Regions from separate parts of the Cobetia sp. ICG0124 genome, predicted to be linked through region 1. Evidence: predicted binding sites of a transcription regulator. Region 1 holds the regulator's gene; each other region holds the start of a gene.

Region 1 (4,212 bases):
TCGACACCGGCAATGACACCACCCGTGACGATGATGGCCGCGTCTCCAGCACCTTCGATGCCGCGCCGGCCCAGGATCAGTGAGCGCACCCCATGACTTCAACGACTCTCACGCCCTTGACGGTCTGGCGCCAGACACTCAGACCCGGTGTCATGGCCCTTGGCCTGGCACTTGGCATGACGACGCTTTCCCCGACCGCACTGGCGCTGGACAGCGATGCCAACCAGCCGATCAACATTGCCGCCGACTCACTGTCACTGGATGACAAGGCCGGCACAGCCACCTATACCGGTCGCGTGGAAATGCGCCAGGGCAGCATGAAGCTGGATGCCGCGCGCGTGGACATCAGTCGCGCCGACAGCGGCGAGATTTCCCTGGTCAAGGCCACCGGCCAGCGCGCCTACATGGAGCAGAAACCCGATACCGACGAGCGACTGGTCAAGGGCTGGGCGAATACCATTCGCTACCACGCGCTGGAACGTCGGGTGGAACTGGTCGGCGATGCCCGTCTGGAGAAAGGCGATGACACCTTCGAAGGTGGCTACGTGGAATACTTCCTGGACAAGCGCCAGGTCAATGCCAGCAATGGCACATGACTGCTGCCAGCCCACGTACCCTCAGCGCTCGTCATCTGGCCAAGGCCTACAAGGGTCGCAAGGTCGTCAAGGACATCTCGCTGGAAATCCGCCAGGGTGACATCGTAGGCCTGCTGGGCCCCAACGGGGCCGGCAAGACGACCTCGTTCTACATGATCGTCGGCCTCGTGCGCTCGGATGCCGGTAGCGTGACCATCGATGACCACGACCTGTCCGGCGCCGCCATGCATCAGCGGGCTCGCGCCGGCATCGGCTATCTGCCCCAGGAAGCCTCGATCTTCCGCAAGCTCTCGGTATCCGACAACATCATGGCGATCCTCGAGACGCGCAAGGACCTGGATCGCAACGGACGCAAGGCACGCCTGGAGGAGCTGCTCAACGAGTTCAGCATCACGCATATTCGTGACAGTGCCGGCATGAGCCTTTCCGGCGGGGAGCGCCGCCGCGTGGAGATCGCTCGCGCACTGGCCACCGAGCCAGACTTCGTGCTGCTCGATGAGCCGTTTGCCGGCGTGGACCCCATCTCGGTGGGCGAGATCAAGAGCATCGTGCGCCAGCTGCGCGACCGCGGTATCGGGGTGCTGATCACCGACCACAACGTGCGCGAGACACTCGACATCTGCGATACCGCCTACATCGTGGGCGATGGTCAGATCATCGCGCATGGCGACGCCGACACCATCCTCGCCAACCAGCAGGTGCGTGATGTCTACCTGGGCCATGAGTTCAAGCTCTAGTGCCACACCTCACTCGAACGCATGACGTCCATACCACCTTGGTGGCAACATGGCATGCAAGTTGCTTGAATATTCTCGACTGCCCCTTGTCAGTGCCCCGACCCACGGTATAGCGTAGATGCACGTTCCTTTGCCGTGAATGACAGACCCCATGAAACCCACCTTGCAGCTTCGACTCGGCACTTCCCTGACCATGACCCCGCAACTTCAGCAAGCGATCCAGCTGCTGCAGTTGTCGACGCTGGACCTGCGTCAGGAGATACAGCAGGCGCTTGAGTCAAACCCCATGCTGGAGCTTGACGAGGAATACGAGTCGCTGGATGTCGCGGAGACACAGGACAAGAGCGAGATCTCCACCTCCGAGACCAACAGCGAGATTCCTGAAGAATACCCTCTCGACAGTGACTGGTCGGACCTCTACCAGGATCACGCAGGCAGCCTGACCAGTTCCGGCAGCGGAAGCTCGAGCGAGGACGGGCCGGACTTCGATCGCAACACCAGTGTCGAAAGCCTGCAGGACCACCTGCGCTGGCAGCTGGCGATGACGGACCTCGATGCACGTGAACGCCAGATGGCGGAGAGTCTGATCGATGCGGTGGATGGGGCCGGCTACCTGAGCATGAGCCTGGACGAACTGGTCGATGGCCTGCGAGGTCAGGGACTGCCCGGCCTCAAGGCGTCGGAACTCGAGCAGGTCCTGCTGCGCCTTCAGCAGTTCGATCCCACCGGTGTGTTCGCTCGAGACCTGCGCGAATGTCTGCTGCTGCAGCTGGCCCTGCTGCCGGACGATCTGCCGCTGCTGGCCCAGGCCCGCCGTCTGGTGCGGCAATTCCTCGAGGCACTGGGCAATGACGATCGCAAGCTGCTCAAGCGTCGCCTGAGCCTGGATGATGATGAGCTGGATCACGTCATTCGTCTGGTACGGGCGCTCGACCCGCGCCCGGCGTCCGCCTGGGGCGAGCCTGCCAGTGATTACGTCATCCCGGACCTGCTGGTCCGTCATACGCGTCACGGCTGGCAGGTCGAGCTCAACCCGGAAGCGCTGCCCAAGCTGCGTATCCAGCCGGAATATGCCGCCCTCATCAAGCGGGCCGACAAGTCCGCGGACAACACCTTCCTCAAGGACAATCTTCAGGAAGCCCGCTGGCTGATGAAGAGCCTGTCCTCACGCAATGACACCCTGCTCAAGGTGGGCCGCGAGATCATGGCGCGCCAGATCGACTTCCTCGAGCAGGGGGAAGAAGGCATGAAGCCGCTGATCCTCGCCAACATCGCGGAAGTGGTCGAGATGCACGAATCCACCATCTCGCGGGTGACCACCCAGAAATATATCCACACCCCGAGAGGCGTGTTCGAACTCAAGTTCTTCTTCTCGAGTCAGGTGGGTGGCAGCGGCAACGGTGACGCGCATTCCAGCACCGCGATCCGCGCGCGCATTCGCAAGCTGATCTCGGAAGAACCGGCGCGCAAGCCATTGTCCGACTCACGCCTGGTGGATCTGCTGGCCAGTGATGGCATCGAGGTAGCGCGCCGGACGGTCGCCAAGTATCGCGAGGCCATGGGCATCCCCTCCTCCAGCGAGCGCAAGCGCTTGGCGTGATGCTCATGAAGAACCTGCTGATATCCCTCGCTGGGTTGAAGACAAGCCTTGCCCCACGATGCAGCGCAGCGTTGATCTTTGTTCAAAGCTTGGGCATTGTCGGGGTAGACGCTCGGTACACCGTGGCCGCGCGTTCAATCAGGGTTTGCTCGCAGTCAAAAAGGGTTACAATTCAAAGGCAACCCGCTGGATAAAGGAGCGTGTCCATGCAAGTGAATATCACCGGGCATCATGTGGAACTCACCGATCCTCTCCGCGATTATGTCAACGAGAAGCTCGCTCGCCTCGAACGGCATTACGACAACATCACCAATGTTCAGGTGACACTGTCGATCGAGAAGGAACGCCAACAGGCTGCCTGCACCCTGCACGCCGCTGGCGCCGACCTCCATGCCCTGGCAGAAGACCCCAACATGTACGCTGCCATCGACGCGCTCGCCGACAAGCTGGACCGCCAGCTGGTCAAACACAAGGAAAAGTCCCAGGCTCGCTCTCAGGGCACCGGGACCCGTTGACCTTCTGCCATGACACTTGATCAGATCCTTCCCCCCGAGCGCACGCTCTACGGCGTCCCCGGGGGGAGCAAGAAGCGGGTGCTGGAATTCTTCAGCACCTTCATTGCTCAGAACATTCCCAGCCTGGACAGCCAGGAAGTCTTCTCGCGCCTGATCGGGCGCGAGAGACTGGGTTCGACGGGTATCGGCCACGGCGTGGCCGTGCCACATGCACGCAGTCCACACTGCAAGACCCCCATCGCGGCGTTCATGAAGCTCGGTGACCCCATCGACTTTGACGCCATCGATGGCGAACCCATCGATCTGCTGTTCGTGCTGCTGGTCCCCGAGGAGGCAGATGACACCCATCTCACTCTGCTCGGCCAGGTGGCGGAACTGCTCAACTCGCCCACCAACCGGGCAGCATTGCGCCAGGCAGACAGTCAGCGAGCATTGTTCGATGCCCTGACCTCGGCCATCGCCGAATTGCCGGCGCGCTGAACCTCCGCTTTCACCTCATGCTGACCTCGCCCTGGGAGAGCACTCCATGAAGATCGTGATCATCAGTGGTCGCTCCGGTTCCGGCAAATCGATTGCCCTCCAGGCGCTGGAAGACATTGGCTACTATGCCATCGACAATCTGCCCGGCATGCTGCTGGCACCATTGGTCGAGCAGCTGGAAAAGGACAGCCCCACCCGCCGGCGCATCGCGGTCTCCATTGACGCGCGCAACCTCCCCGATGCCCTGAGTCGCTTCCCCGAACTGCTCGACAGCGTTCGTCAGA
Region 2 (4,212 bases), 1.0 Mb from region 1:
GCGGATATTGCCGAGCCAGTCCTGGCGCATGAGGATGGGCCATAACGAGGCGTCGAGGAGTTTGCGGCGACCGTGACGTTGATTGAGGCGGGAGAGGTGTTGCTCGATCAGGGCGGGAATGTCTTCGCGGCATTCGCGCAGCGGCGGCAGGCTGACGGGGAGCACTCTGATGCGGTAGTAGAGGTCGGAACACATGGTAATTATTTTAATAACATATGCTTCAACTTCCTTACTACCGACGGCTGACTAATCCCTGCTCTCTTCGCTATCGCATAAGTACTGGGTAACTCGGCAGCCATCTCTTGGAGCCATTGCGCTTCGATACGTGCCAAGCCTTCCTTGAGCGTTTCGTTGGGGCCGAGTTTCGGGATTGGCATGGCTACCGCCCCCTCAGCGGTAGGCTCTGAGAGGGAGTTGTCACTATGTAAGGTATCAGCAGTGGTAAAACTTTCAGTAACGCCTCTGGCGCATGAGGATGGGCCATAAGGTAGCGTCGAGGAGTTTGCGACGACCGTGACGTTGATTGAGGCGTGAGAGGTGTTGCTCTATCAGGGCGGGAATGTCTTCGCGGCGTTCGCGCAGCGGGGGCAGGCTGACGGGGAGCACATTGATGCGGTAGTAGAGGTCGAGGCGGAATTGTCCCTGCTCCACGCGGGCGGCGAGGTCTTGATTGGTGGCGACGACCAGTCGGAAGTCGGCGCGGCGGGTGGTGGTGTCGCCCAGGCGGGTGATCATTCCGTCCTGAATCACCTTGAGCAGCTTGGTCTGGGTGGCGAGCGGCAGCTCACCGATTTCATCCAGAAACAGGGTGCCGCCTTCGGCCTGTTCCATCAGGCCCGCCTTGCCACGGTTGCCCGCGCCGGTGAAGGCACCGGCTTGATAGCCGAACATCTCGGACTCGAACAGGCTTTCGGGGATGGCGCCGCAGTTCACCTCGATGAAGGGGCCGTCGGCGCGTTGGCTCCAGCGATGCAGTTGATGGGCGAAGGCCGTCTTGCCGACCCCGGATTCGCCCAGCATCAGTACCGTGGCGTTGGTGGGCGCGACCCGCTTGAGCAGCAGCGCTATCTCACGCATCACGGGGCTTTTGACCTGTAGCTCCCCCAGTTCCAGCGCGGCGTCCTCGCACTCGGCCTGCTCACGCGCGGCCTGCTCGCCCGAGCGCGCACTCCCCACCGCCCCCCAATCACTTTCCCCCGCACTCCCCCCGCCCAGCTCACTGCCCCGCGAGTTGCGGCGCAGGTGATCCGTGAAGCGCTGCTGGAGCACGGCATATTCCTGCTGCAGCAGCTGGATATCGGTGAGATCCATCGAGCGGCTGACCACGCACTCAAGCTTGCCCTCGACGAATACCGGATGCGCCTGCGCCACCACCCGCCGCCCGGTGGCGGTGAGCTGCATCATCTGGAGCGTTCGCCCCGTGCGCAACACCTCCAGGCTGATGGAGGGCTTGAGCACCCCGCTGGCTTCCAGGTCATGCACGTTGGCGGCACACAGCGCCTCACGCGTCATGCCATAGACCGCCGCGGCGCCGGGGCTGACATCCATCACCTGGCCATCCGCGCTCACCACGAAGTAGTGGTCATGGGCGGTGTCGATGATGGTCTTGAGAATCTGGTGGTCGAGCTCTGACATGGCGGGCACCTCATGGTCGAGCCTGTGAATCGGGGCGGGGCTTTCCAGCAGTTCCTTTCAGCAGTTCTTTCTCGCACTGCGCTGAAGACACTCTCGATGATGCCTGAATGTGATCCACAAATGAATCAGTGATCCATTTTTGAATCAGTATTGGCGCACGAGTGATCCACAAATGAATCACTCGACAACCACCTCTTTAAAAAATCCAATAAAATCAATCGACTGAAAGTTGGCATGGTTACTGCAATGCTGGGGTATGCGCCAAGGAGAATCGCCGGCTTTCATGACACCGTCCGGCCAGGCGATCAGGCGAACCATCACAATACCCCGCTCGCCGTCAGCGTATCGCGAGCGACTCAAGACCCTGGAGAGACAGATGAGCGAATTCAATCAGCCACTGGGCGGCAACGACATGCCACGTTTCGGCGGCCCGGCCACCATGATGCGCCTGCCGGCTCAGGAAACCGCGGAAGGCCTGGATGCCGCCTTCATCGGCATTCCGCTGGACATCGGTACCTCCAACCGTCCGGGCGCGCGTCTCGGCCCGCGTCAGATCCGTGATGAATCGCGCATGCTGCGCCCCTACAACATGGCCACCCGCGCCGCGCCCTTCGACAGCCTGCAGGTGGCGGACATCGGCGATGTGCCGATCAACACCTTCCACCTGCCCAAGAGCATGGACATCATCGAGAAATTCTACGATGAAGTGCTCAGCCACGATTGCGTGCCGCTCACCCTGGGCGGTGACCACACCGTCACCCTGCCGGTGCTGCGCGCCATCGCCAAGAAGCACGGGCCGGTCGGTCTGATCCACATCGATGCCCACGCCGACGTGAATGACCACATGTTCGGCGAGCCCATCGCCCACGGCACGCCGATTCGTCGTGCCCAGGAAGAAGGCCTGCTCGACAGCCACCGCGTGGTGCAGATCGGCCTGCGTGGCACCGGCTACTCCGCCGATGACTTCGACTGGTGCCGTCAGCAGGGCTTCCGTGTGGAAACCGCCGAGATGTGCTGGTTCAAGTCACTCGCCCCGCTGATGGCCGAAGTGCGAGACATGATGGGCGATCGCCCGGTGTACATCACCTTCGACATCGACGGACTGGACCCCTCCGTCGCCCCCGGTACCGGCACCGTGGAAGCCGGCGGCCTGACCATGCCCCAGGGCATGGAAATCGTGCGCGGCGCACGTGGCCTCAATATCGTCGGCGGTGACCTGATGGAAGTCTCCCCGCCCTACGACACCAGCGGCAACACCGCGCTGATGGGCGCGACCCTGCTCTACGAGATGCTCTGCGTACTGCCGGGCGTGCAACAGCGCGACTGAGTCGCAATGACCGATCAGAGCCTGACCATTACAACAAGATCAAGGTGACCCGAATGACAACCAGCATCGACCCGACGGCGGAGCACGCACCGTCCCCGAAGAAGGACCTGATCGCCACCCGCCCGGTGCCGCTGACGGCCAGGGGGCTGATGAAATTCCTGGTGCCGTCACTGCTCGGCGTCAGCTTCTTCCTGGTGCCGTTCAGCGTTGGCGACACCATCAACATCGGCATGGGCCTGATGGCCGATTGGCTCAAGGCCACGCTCGGCAGCGCCTTGCCCGCCATCGCCGTCGCGGTGCTGTGTCTGTCGGTGATCCTCACCGGCTTCGTCAAGCTCGCCAAGCCGAACTGGGCACGTCAGGGCGCGGCACATGAGCTGTTCGATGTCGCGCCGGTGTGGTTTGCCATGCGCGCCCTCGGCGCCATCTTCGCGCTGATGACCTACTTCCAGTGGGGGCCAGCCGCCGTCACGGCGGCCTTCACCGGCGGCGTGATGCTCAATGATCTCGCCCCTGTCCTGCTGACCTTCTTCTTCTTCGCGGCCATTCTGCTGCCGCTGCTGGTCGACTTCGGCTTCATGGAATTCATCGGCAGCCTGGTGCGCCGTCCGTTCCGCGCCATCTTCAATCTACCCGGTCGCAGCGCCATCGATGCCACCGCCTCGTGGATGGGCTCCGGCACCGTCGGCGTGCTGATCACCACGCAGCAGTACGAGCAGGGCTTCTACAGCAAGCGCGAAGCGGCGGTGATCGCCACCAACTTCTCGGTGGTCTCGATCGCCTTCGCGTTGCTGGTCACCAGCTTCATGAACATCAATCACCTGTTCGTGCCCTTCTATCTGACCGTCGTCATCGCAGGCCTGATCGCCGCCGTCATCGTGCCGCGTCTGCCGCCGCTGTCGCGCAAGCGTGATGACTACCACGAGCCGGTCGGCTGCCAGATCAGTGAAGAGAACCAGAGCGACTGTGGCGTGCTGCGTTACTCACTCGGCATGGCCGTCGCGCGCGCCGAGCATGCGCCGGGCCCGCTCAAGCTGGTGAAATCGGCCGGTTTCAACGTGGCGGACATCTTCCTCGGTCTGCTGCCGGTGGTGATCGCCATCGGGACCGTGGCGCTGATGCTGGCCGAGTTCACGCCGGTCTTCACCTGGCTCTCCTACCCGATGATTCCGCTGCTGGAACTGCTGCAGATTCCCCACGCGGCAGAGGCAGCCCCGGCGACGCTGGTCGGCTTTGCCGACATGTTCCTG
Region 3 (4,212 bases), 630 kb from region 1:
ATGCGAATGACCTGCTCCAGCGGCGAGACGAAGATCTTGCCGTCACCGATCTTGCCGGTGTTGGCGACATTGGTGATCGCCTCGATCACGGAATCGATCATGGCGTCATCCACGGCGACCTCGAGCTTCACCTTGGGAAGGAAGTCGACCACATACTCGGCACCCCGATACAGCTCCGTGTGGCCCTTCTGGCGGCCAAAACCCTTGACCTCGGTCACGGTGATACCCTGGACGCCAATCTCGGACAGGGATTCGCGTACGTCGTCGAGCTTGAATGGCTTGATGATGGCAGTGACCAGTTTCATCGTCTCTCTCCTTGGGTGATGGTGCGGGTGGCGTTGCTGCTCGCCACGCCAGCCCCTATTGCTCAAGCATACACCGCTTATCCGGTCAGGAAAAAAGACTCCCGCCAGGTGGCGGGAGTCTTTGGGTGTCGCGTGAGTCTCGATCCTTGATTACTTGCGGCTGGAGGTGAATTCCGGATACGCCTCCATGCCACATTCCGCCAGATCGACGCCTTCGTACTCTTCCTCTTCGCTGACGCGCAGTCCCATGATGGTCTTGATGACCAGCCAGACCACGAAGCTTGCGATGAATACCCAGGCGAAGATGGACACGGCGCCCAGCAGCTGTGCGGAGAAGGTGGCATCGTCATTGGTCAGCGGCACTGCCATCAGGCCCCAGAGACCGACTACACCGTGGACGGAGATGGCACCGACCGGGTCATCGAGCTTGAGCTTGTCGAGGCCGACGATGGAGAACACCACCAGCAGGCCACCGACGGCGCCGATCAGGGTGGCAGCACCGACACTCGGTGCCAGCGGACCAGCGGTGATGGCGACCAGGCCAGCCAGGGCGCCGTTGAGGGCCATGGTCAGGTCAGCCTTGCGGAACCACAGGCGGGCGAGGATCAGGGCAGCGATGACACCCCCGCAGGCAGCGGCGTTGGTGTTGACGAAGACCTGAGCGACCGCGTTGGCTTCATCGATGTTGGACAGCACCAGCTCGGAGCCGCCGTTGAAGCCCAGCCATCCCAGCCACAGGATGAAGGTGCCCAGGGTCGCCAGCGGCAGATTGGAGCCCGGGATGGCGTTGATCTCACCGTTCTTGCCGTACTTGCCCTTGCGAGCCCCCAGCAGCAGCACGCCAGCCAGTGCGGCGGAAGCGCCTGCCATGTGCACGATGCCGGAGCCGGCGAAGTCACTGAAGCCCGCTTCGCTCAGGAAGCCGCCACCCCAGGTCCAGTAGCCCTGGACCGGGTAGATGACGCCCGTCATGACCACGGCGAAGGCCAGGAAGGCCCACAGCTTCATGCGCTCGGCGACTGCACCGGAGACGATGGACATGGCGGTCGCCACGAACACCACCTGGAAGAAGAAGTCGGAACGCGCGCTGTAGTAGATGTCGCCACCGGAAGCGAGCGCTTCCTCAGCGGTATTCTCGGCGCCGATCAAGAAGCCCAGGCTCGGCAGGAAGCCGCCTTCGGCGCTTGAGTACATGATGTGGTAACCGACCACCATGTACATGGTGCAGGCGATGGCGAACAGCGCCACGTTCTTGGTCAGGATCTCGGTAGTGTTCTTGGCGCGTACCAGGCCAGCTTCCAGCATGGCAAAGCCGGCAGCCATCCACAGCACCAGGGCGCCACAGACCAGGAAATAGAAGGTATCAAGTGCGTACTTGACCTCGATGATCTCGTTCATGCGGGATTCTCCTTTATTATTGTGCGCGGGGCTCAGACAGCATCGGCGCCGCGTTCACCGGTACGGATACGGATCACGTCATCCAGCGGGGTGACGAACAGCTTGCCGTCGCCGATCTTGCCGCTGTTGGCTGCCTGGGTGATGGCGTCCAGCACCGTTTCCACACTGCTGTCATCAACAGCCACTTCAATCTTGACCTTGGGAAGGAAGTCGACGACATACTCGGCGCCGCGATACAGCTCGGTGTGGCCCTTCTGTCGCCCGAAGCCCTTCACTTCCGTGACCGTGATGCCTTGCACGCCGTTGTCGGCCAGCGCTTCACGCACGTCGTCCAGCTTGAAGGGTTTGATGATGGCGGTGATCAGTTTCATGTGCTGCCCCCGTTTGCTACCGCAATGATCTGTCATGTTGAGTGCGGCCAATCAGACACTGCTGGTGGCCTGTTCCTGACAAGTGCATCGCACGAGGTATGCCATGAGGTTAAAAAATCTTTAAATTCATCTAGTTGTCCCCATGATGGGCCCGTCGGCTTGCAATGGCTGAGGTGGAGCATGTTCAAGAACGACGTCATCGGGCGTATGGCCCAGCAGATCGGTGAGCGCCTCCAGGACGCCTCGCACGGCCCGGAAGAGCTGCAGAAGTCCGTACAGGGCGTGATGCGCAGCGCCTTTGATCGCATGGAACTGGTGTCGCGCGAGGACTTCGACATCATGATGGATGTGCTGACGCGGACTCGCGGGCGTGTGGAGTCGCTGGAGAAGCAGGTCATCGCACTTGAGGCGCTGCTGGAGAAGCAGGGACTGGTGGCGGGTGCTGCGTCGACCACCGAGCCTGCCGTGGCGGTGGACGATGAGGGAGAGACCGCGCTGGCAAAGCGGGAAGCCGCCAGCCACGCCGAGGAGATCGAGCGTCAACGCGACGCCTGATCAGACCGTCTGTGGACGAGACCCCATCAACCAGCGAACCAGGCCCACCAGAGATGCCACGATCCAGAACACCTCGATCACGAAGCTGGCGAGATTGAAGTTGATGCACAGGCTGATCAACAAGAGGATCGCCCCGCTCAGATTCATGAGGTTGTAGGTCAGGCTACGTGCATCGAGTCTGCCAATCTGCAGCAGAAAGAAGGCACCGACCACCAGAGAGGTGCCGAGCATGCCGATGATGTCCGCCATGGGTGCCAGCGAGGCAAGCATGTCTTGCATGGGGTGTTACTCCTGAAACAAGCCGAAGTCGTCCTGAATGGCTGGCCCTTTCCGTGGGTTGGACGATTCTCTGCCACCCTTGGGTGGCCTCCTTGAGACAGCTTGGCGGTTGTATCAGCAGGGCCGAGACAACCGATCAAATATACGTGCCCTCGCGCTCATGGCAGGCGGGTGCCTGCTCCGATTGCGCCGTGCAGCAGAGAGGCGGCATCACGCAGGGAAGACTCATGTCATTGGCAATGTTGCGCACGCGCGCATCTCTTGGTCTTGAAGCTCCGGAGGTGCAGGTAGAGGTACACCTCTCCAACGGGCTGCCGGGGCTCTCCATCGTTGGCTTGCCGGAAGCGGCGGTGAAGGAAAGTCGTGAGCGAGTGCGCAGCGCATTGCTCAATGCAGGCTTCGAGTTTCCAGCGCGCCGAATCACCCTCAATCTGGCCCCGGCTGACCTGCCCAAGGAGGGTGGGCGCTTTGATCTGCCGATCGCACTGGGCATCCTGGTGGCATCCGGTCAGGTGCCGGAAGAGGCCGTGGCGCAGATCGAGTGTCTGGGCGAGTTGGCACTCGATGGCAGCATTCGCTCCGTTACGGGCGTGCTGCCTGCTGCGCTCTGCTGTCGCAAGGCCGGGCGCACCCTGGTGGTGCCGCGTGGCAATGCCGATGAGGCCGCGCTGGCGGAACAGCTGGATGTGCTGTCCGTGGGCCATCTGCTGGAGTTGGTGGCGCACCTTCTCGGGCGTGAGAGGATCATGCCGCATGTCTGTTCCGTCACTCCTCAGGCGCGACTCCCGGAGCCGGACCTGAGCGAGGTGCGTGGCCAGCATCAGGCGCGGCGTGCGCTGGAGATTGCCGCTGCGGGAGGCCACAACCTGCTGTTCGCGGGGCCGCCGGGTACGGGCAAGACGATGCTGGCCAGTCGCCTCTCCGGCATTCTGCCGCCGCTGGGAGAAGCCGAGGCCCTGGAAGTCGCGGCGGTACGCTCGGTCTGCGGGATGCCGATCATGGAGCGCTGGGGCCAGCGGCCCTTCCGGGCGCCGCATCATACCGCCAGTGGTGTCGCGCTGGTCGGGGGTGGCTCCAGGCCGCGTCCGGGAGAGGTGTCGCTGGCCCATCATGGCGTGCTGTTTCTGGACGAGCTGGCGGAATTTGATCGTGGTGTACTGGAAGTGATGCGTGAGCCGCTGGAGAGCGGTCGCATCCTCATCTCGCGTGCCAGCCATCAGCGGCGCTTTCCGGCACGTTTCCAGCTGGTGGCGGCGATGAACCCCTGCCCGTGCGGCTATCTTGGTGACAGCCGTCGCAACTGC
Region 4 (4,212 bases), 600 kb from region 1:
GCCGTGGATGGTGACGCTGGCCTTCTGATTCATGCCCGCACAGTAGTAGCCCGCGTGGCCATCGATATCGACACTGATAGCGTCATTGATGCCGCAGGCGATGTTGTGGGCGCCGTCGGAATTGACCACTCGCCACTCACGCGCGTCCTTCAGGGTGTCGGCATCGTGCAAGGCCTGGTTCAATTCGCGCAGCCCATCAACGGCCAGATCGTGAGTCTTCATCATTACGCGGCCTCCGAACGGGCGGTGTCTTTTTCCCACAGATACAGGCGGCCGGGTTCCGGCTCCCACACGCGGGCATCCTTGATGCCCGGCAGACTGGCCAGGGCGCGGTATTCCGAGGCCATGGCCACGTAATCATCGGTCTCGGCGATCACGGCAGGCTTGCAGGCGATCGGGTCACGCACCACGGCGAAGCCATCACGGGTGCCAATGGTGAAGGTGAAGAAGCCATCAAGGTCCTTCAGGGCGCCGGTGATCGCGGCTTCCAGGCTGTCGCCCTGCTCCAGACGCCAGGTCAGGTAGCCAGCGGCGACTTCGGAATCGTTGTCGGTCTCGAAGCTGATGCCCTCACGCTTGAGCTTGGTGCGCAGCCAGTTGTGGTTGGACAGCGAGCCATTGTGGACCAGGCACAGATCACGCCCGGTGGAGAACGGGTGGCTGCCCTGCAGGGTCACGGCGCTTTCGGTCGCCATGCGGGTATGGCCGATGATGTGGCTGCCCTGCATGCCCTTGAGGCCATAGAGGCTGGCGATATGGGCCGGCAGGCCCACTGCCTTGAGGATTTCGATGCTCTGCCCCACGCTCAATACGCGAATCTGCGGGGCACTGTCGGCAAGCCAGCTACGCACGGCGCTCTCTTCCCCGGCGATCTTGAATACCGCGACACTGGCATTGCTGAACCAGTCCGCCACCGTGCCGACCTGCTCGCCCAGGCCCTTGGCGATCGCCTCCCAATCCTCATCGACACCATCGCTTTGCAGCGTCAGCTTGATGCCAGCGTCAAATTCGTCGCCATAGATGGCGAAGCCAGCGCTGTCCGGGCCGCGATCGGTCATCGCGATCAACATCGGCTCGAACAGCTCCCCCAGGCGCGATTCCAGCGCCGGGTTCTTGAGATAAAGCCCTACGATTCCACACATGGTGATGTCCTCTCACGGGCAGGAGGCGTCTCCTGCCTGGTGTCTTGAGCGTGGTGGTGACAGTGGCGACCCTCGTCTGACATGATCCGCGAGGTCCGCGAGCGCCGCCGGATGAGATCAGAAGAATTCGGCGTAGCGCTGGACTTCCCAAGCACTGACGTGCGCGTTGTAATCCCGCCATTCCTCGCGCTTGAGGCGCATGAACTCGGCGCAGATCCCCTCGCCCAGGCTCTCGCGCAGAATGCTGTCCGCCTCGAGCGCATCGATGGCCAGGGCCAGATTCTGCGGCAGCGTCTCGATGCCCTTCTCGGCGCATTCGCTCGGGGTCAGCGAGTAGAGATTGATGTTGTGGGGCGTGCCCGGGTCCAGCTTGCGCGCCACGCCATCCAGCCCCGCCGCGATGATGGCGGCGTGCACGAGATAGGGGTTGCAGCCGGCGTCCGGCAGGCGGAACTCGAGGCGACCGTAGGGCACGCGCACCATGGCCGAGCGGTTGTTGTCCCCGTAGGCGACGAAGACCGGCGCCCAGGTCGCGCCGCTGGTGCTGCCACCCCCGACCAGACGCTTGTAGGAATTGACGGTCGGCGCGGCAAAGGCACACAGCGCCGGGGCATGCGCCAGCAGACCGCCGAGGAAGTGATACGCCAGCGGCGACAGGCCCATGCCCTGGGAATCGGAGTCATCGCCAAACAGATTGCGGCCGGTGTCATCACACACGGACAGGTGGAAGTGCATGCCGTTGCCCGGGCGGTCCGCCAGCGGCTTGGGCATGAAGGAGCACACCATGCCCAGGTCATTGGCGATCTCGCCGGCAGCCATGCGCACGAAGGTGAAGCGGTCTGCCGAGGTCAGCGCATCGCTGTAGGTGTAGTTGATCTCGAACTGGCCATTGGCGTCCTCGTGATCGATCTGATAGACGTCGAAGTCCACCGCCTGCAGCGATTCGACCAGACGCTCGAGGAATTCACGCGAACGTGACAGGCCCTTGTAGTCGTAGCAGGGCTTGGCGAGGGTATCGCTCTCATCCACCGGCAACAGCTCACCCGCTTCCCCCCGGCGGAACAGTGAGAATTCCGGCTCCAGCCCGCTATTGAGTGTCCAGCCCTTCTCCTTCATGCGCTCCAGCTGCTTGAGCAGTACCACACGGCTGTCGTTGGCGAACGGTTGCCCATTGACGTAGCCATCACAGGCCATGCGCGCATAGCCCGGCTGCCACGGCACCAGGCACAGCGAGTCCAGATCGCCACGCGCCATGAAGTCCGGCCCCTCCGGCGACATGCCGAGACCACTGACGGCGAAGCCGGCAAAGCCGGCGCCCTTCTCGACCACATCCATCAGGCAATTGGCCGGCACGGACTTGGTCTTGGCAGCGCCATGAATATCCACGAACTGCGCCAGCAAGTAGCGAATATCGTGATCCTTGATGAACTGTTGCGCCTTTTCGGGTGACATCTGGGTTTCCTCTGAGAGCGGACCGGGTTCCATCTCCCTCGACACTGTCTGCCACCCCGGGAAACCTGACCCCTTGTGGTGACACGCCACGCCAAGATAGCGGATGAAACGAGTTTTTGTGATTCCTGCTGGTCAACTTTATTTCCCTCAAAGAAAAGCATGCAGCATGCCATTTCGCCAGCTGCCGCCCAGAACTTTTCATCAACCTCATGTTTTGCATGGGAATTTATTTTCCGAGCTCGTTTTACCCCACATAAAACGCCAGGTGATCCTGAGTGAAATCCTGCCCGTTTCTCGAAATAGGCATCATTTCGGTGCCCAAAGCCCCCTCTTCGCACCAGCATGACGCAAAGCGCTGATATTCACGCCCGAATTCGTGCTGCCAATCAGCGCCTGACCCGCTCAAGGATTGCCGTGTCCATGGCCTTTGACGGAATTGGCAAGCCCCTTGCTTAACCATGAGGAATGTTTCTTTCCTTTCAAGAATCGACACTCATGCGATCAGGCAAGGCAAGCAGCAGGCACAAGTCCTTGTGAAGCGCCTGAAGAGGCGCCTGAAGAGGCAACAGAACAACAACACCTCCTGCGGCGAATGCGCGTCTTGCGCGCCATCTCCGCCAGCACCAGCAGGACTACGGCACCACCCACTTACGCTAGGCAGCACGACTCACAGGAGAAAGGGACGCATGGCGAATTCATGGCGCATCTCGGCATTGGCCGAACAACACCGCAAGCTGGGCGCGGAGCTGGAAGACTGGAATGGCATGGGCACTGCCTGGAATTACGCCGTCTCGGACACGGCCGATGACCACGAGACCATCCGCACCCGCGCCGGTCTGATGGATGTCTCGGGGCTCAAGAAGATCCACTGCAACGGCCCGCACGCTCAGGCCGTGCTGGATTACGTCACCACGCGGGACATGTCCAAGCTGTATCCGGGCAAATCGGTGTACGCCAGCGTCTTGAATGAGGCCGGCAAGTTCGTCGACGACTGCATCGTCTATTGCCTGGCGCCGAACTCCTATCTCGTGGTGCACGGCACGGGCACCGCGAATGAAATGCTGGCCAAGAGTGCCCTGGGGCGTGCCGTCAGCCTGACCTTCGATGACGACATGCATGACATGTCACTGCAGGGGCCGGTCGCGGTGGATTTCCTTGAGCGTCACGTGCCGGGCATCCGTGAGCTGCGTTACTTCCACCATCTGCAGACCCAGCTGTTCGGCTACCACGTGATGATCTCGCGCACCGGCTACACCGGCGAGCGGGGCTACGAGATCTTCTGCAAGGCCAAGGACGCTCCCTCTCTGTGGGAACAGATTCTCGAAGATGGCGCCGACATGGGCATCAAGCCGTGCAGCTTCGGCACCCTTGACTGGCTGCGGGTCGAGAGCCACCTGCTGTTCTACCCGGCGGACAATTCCGAAACCTACCCGTATCCCGACCAGCCGGTGGGCGACACCCTGTGGGAGCTGGGCCTGGACTTCACCGTCTCACCGGGCAAGACCGAATTCCGTGGCGCCAGCGAACACTTCGCGCTGCAGGGCAAGGAGCGCGTCAAGGTCTATGGCGTGCTGTTGGACTCGAAAGACGTCGCCCAGATCGGTGACAAGATCTACGC

Evidence for each region. Region 1 encodes sigma-54, which starts transcription at its own class of promoters, with help from an activator protein. Its sites were predicted from a motif close to TGGCACNNNNNTTGCTNT; they were not measured.
Region 2: the regulator sigma-54 is predicted to act here: its motif matches at 1,866-1,883, upstream of speB (agmatinase).
Region 3: the regulator sigma-54 is predicted to act here: its motif matches at 2,161-2,178, upstream of CU110_RS15180 (P-II family nitrogen regulator).
Region 4: the regulator sigma-54 is predicted to act here: its motif matches at 2,749-2,766, upstream of glnT (type III glutamate--ammonia ligase).

The regions. Positions count from the first base shown of each region.
Region 1 covers NZ_CP024893.1:2,610,761-2,614,972, forward strand. Annotated here, with positions in the region: gene lptC (LPS export ABC transporter periplasmic protein LptC) at 1-83, shown strand, start outside; gene lptA (lipopolysaccharide transport periplasmic protein LptA) at 93-596, shown strand; gene lptB (LPS export ABC transporter ATP-binding protein) at 593-1,333, shown strand; gene CU110_RS12260 (RNA polymerase factor sigma-54) at 1,485-2,933, shown strand; gene raiA (ribosome-associated translation inhibitor RaiA) at 3,140-3,448, shown strand; gene CU110_RS12270 (PTS sugar transporter subunit IIA) at 3,458-3,928, shown strand; gene rapZ (RNase adapter RapZ) at 3,975-4,212, shown strand, end outside.
Region 2 covers NZ_CP024893.1:1,597,930-1,602,141, reverse strand. Annotated here, with positions in the region: gene CU110_RS07415 (hypothetical protein) at 1-195, opposite strand, end outside; gene CU110_RS07410 (sigma 54-interacting transcriptional regulator) at 451-1,635, opposite strand; gene speB (agmatinase) at 2,012-2,962, shown strand; partial or broken gene CU110_RS07400 (YjiH family protein) at 3,070-4,212, shown strand, end outside.
Region 3 covers NZ_CP024893.1:3,243,097-3,247,308, reverse strand. Annotated here, with positions in the region: gene glnK (P-II family nitrogen regulator) at 1-305, opposite strand, end outside; gene CU110_RS15185 (ammonium transporter) at 456-1,703, opposite strand; gene CU110_RS15180 (P-II family nitrogen regulator) at 1,736-2,074, opposite strand; gene CU110_RS15175 (accessory factor UbiK family protein) at 2,255-2,629, shown strand; gene CU110_RS15170 (hypothetical protein) at 2,630-2,908, opposite strand; partial or broken gene CU110_RS15165 (YifB family Mg chelatase-like AAA ATPase) at 3,136-4,212, shown strand, end outside.
Region 4 covers NZ_CP024893.1:2,009,703-2,013,914, forward strand. Annotated here, with positions in the region: gene CU110_RS09315 (protein glxC) at 1-225, opposite strand, end outside; gene CU110_RS09320 (glutamine amidotransferase family protein) at 225-1,142, opposite strand; gene glnT (type III glutamate--ammonia ligase) at 1,260-2,594, opposite strand; gene CU110_RS09330 (aminomethyltransferase family protein) at 3,281-4,212, shown strand, end outside.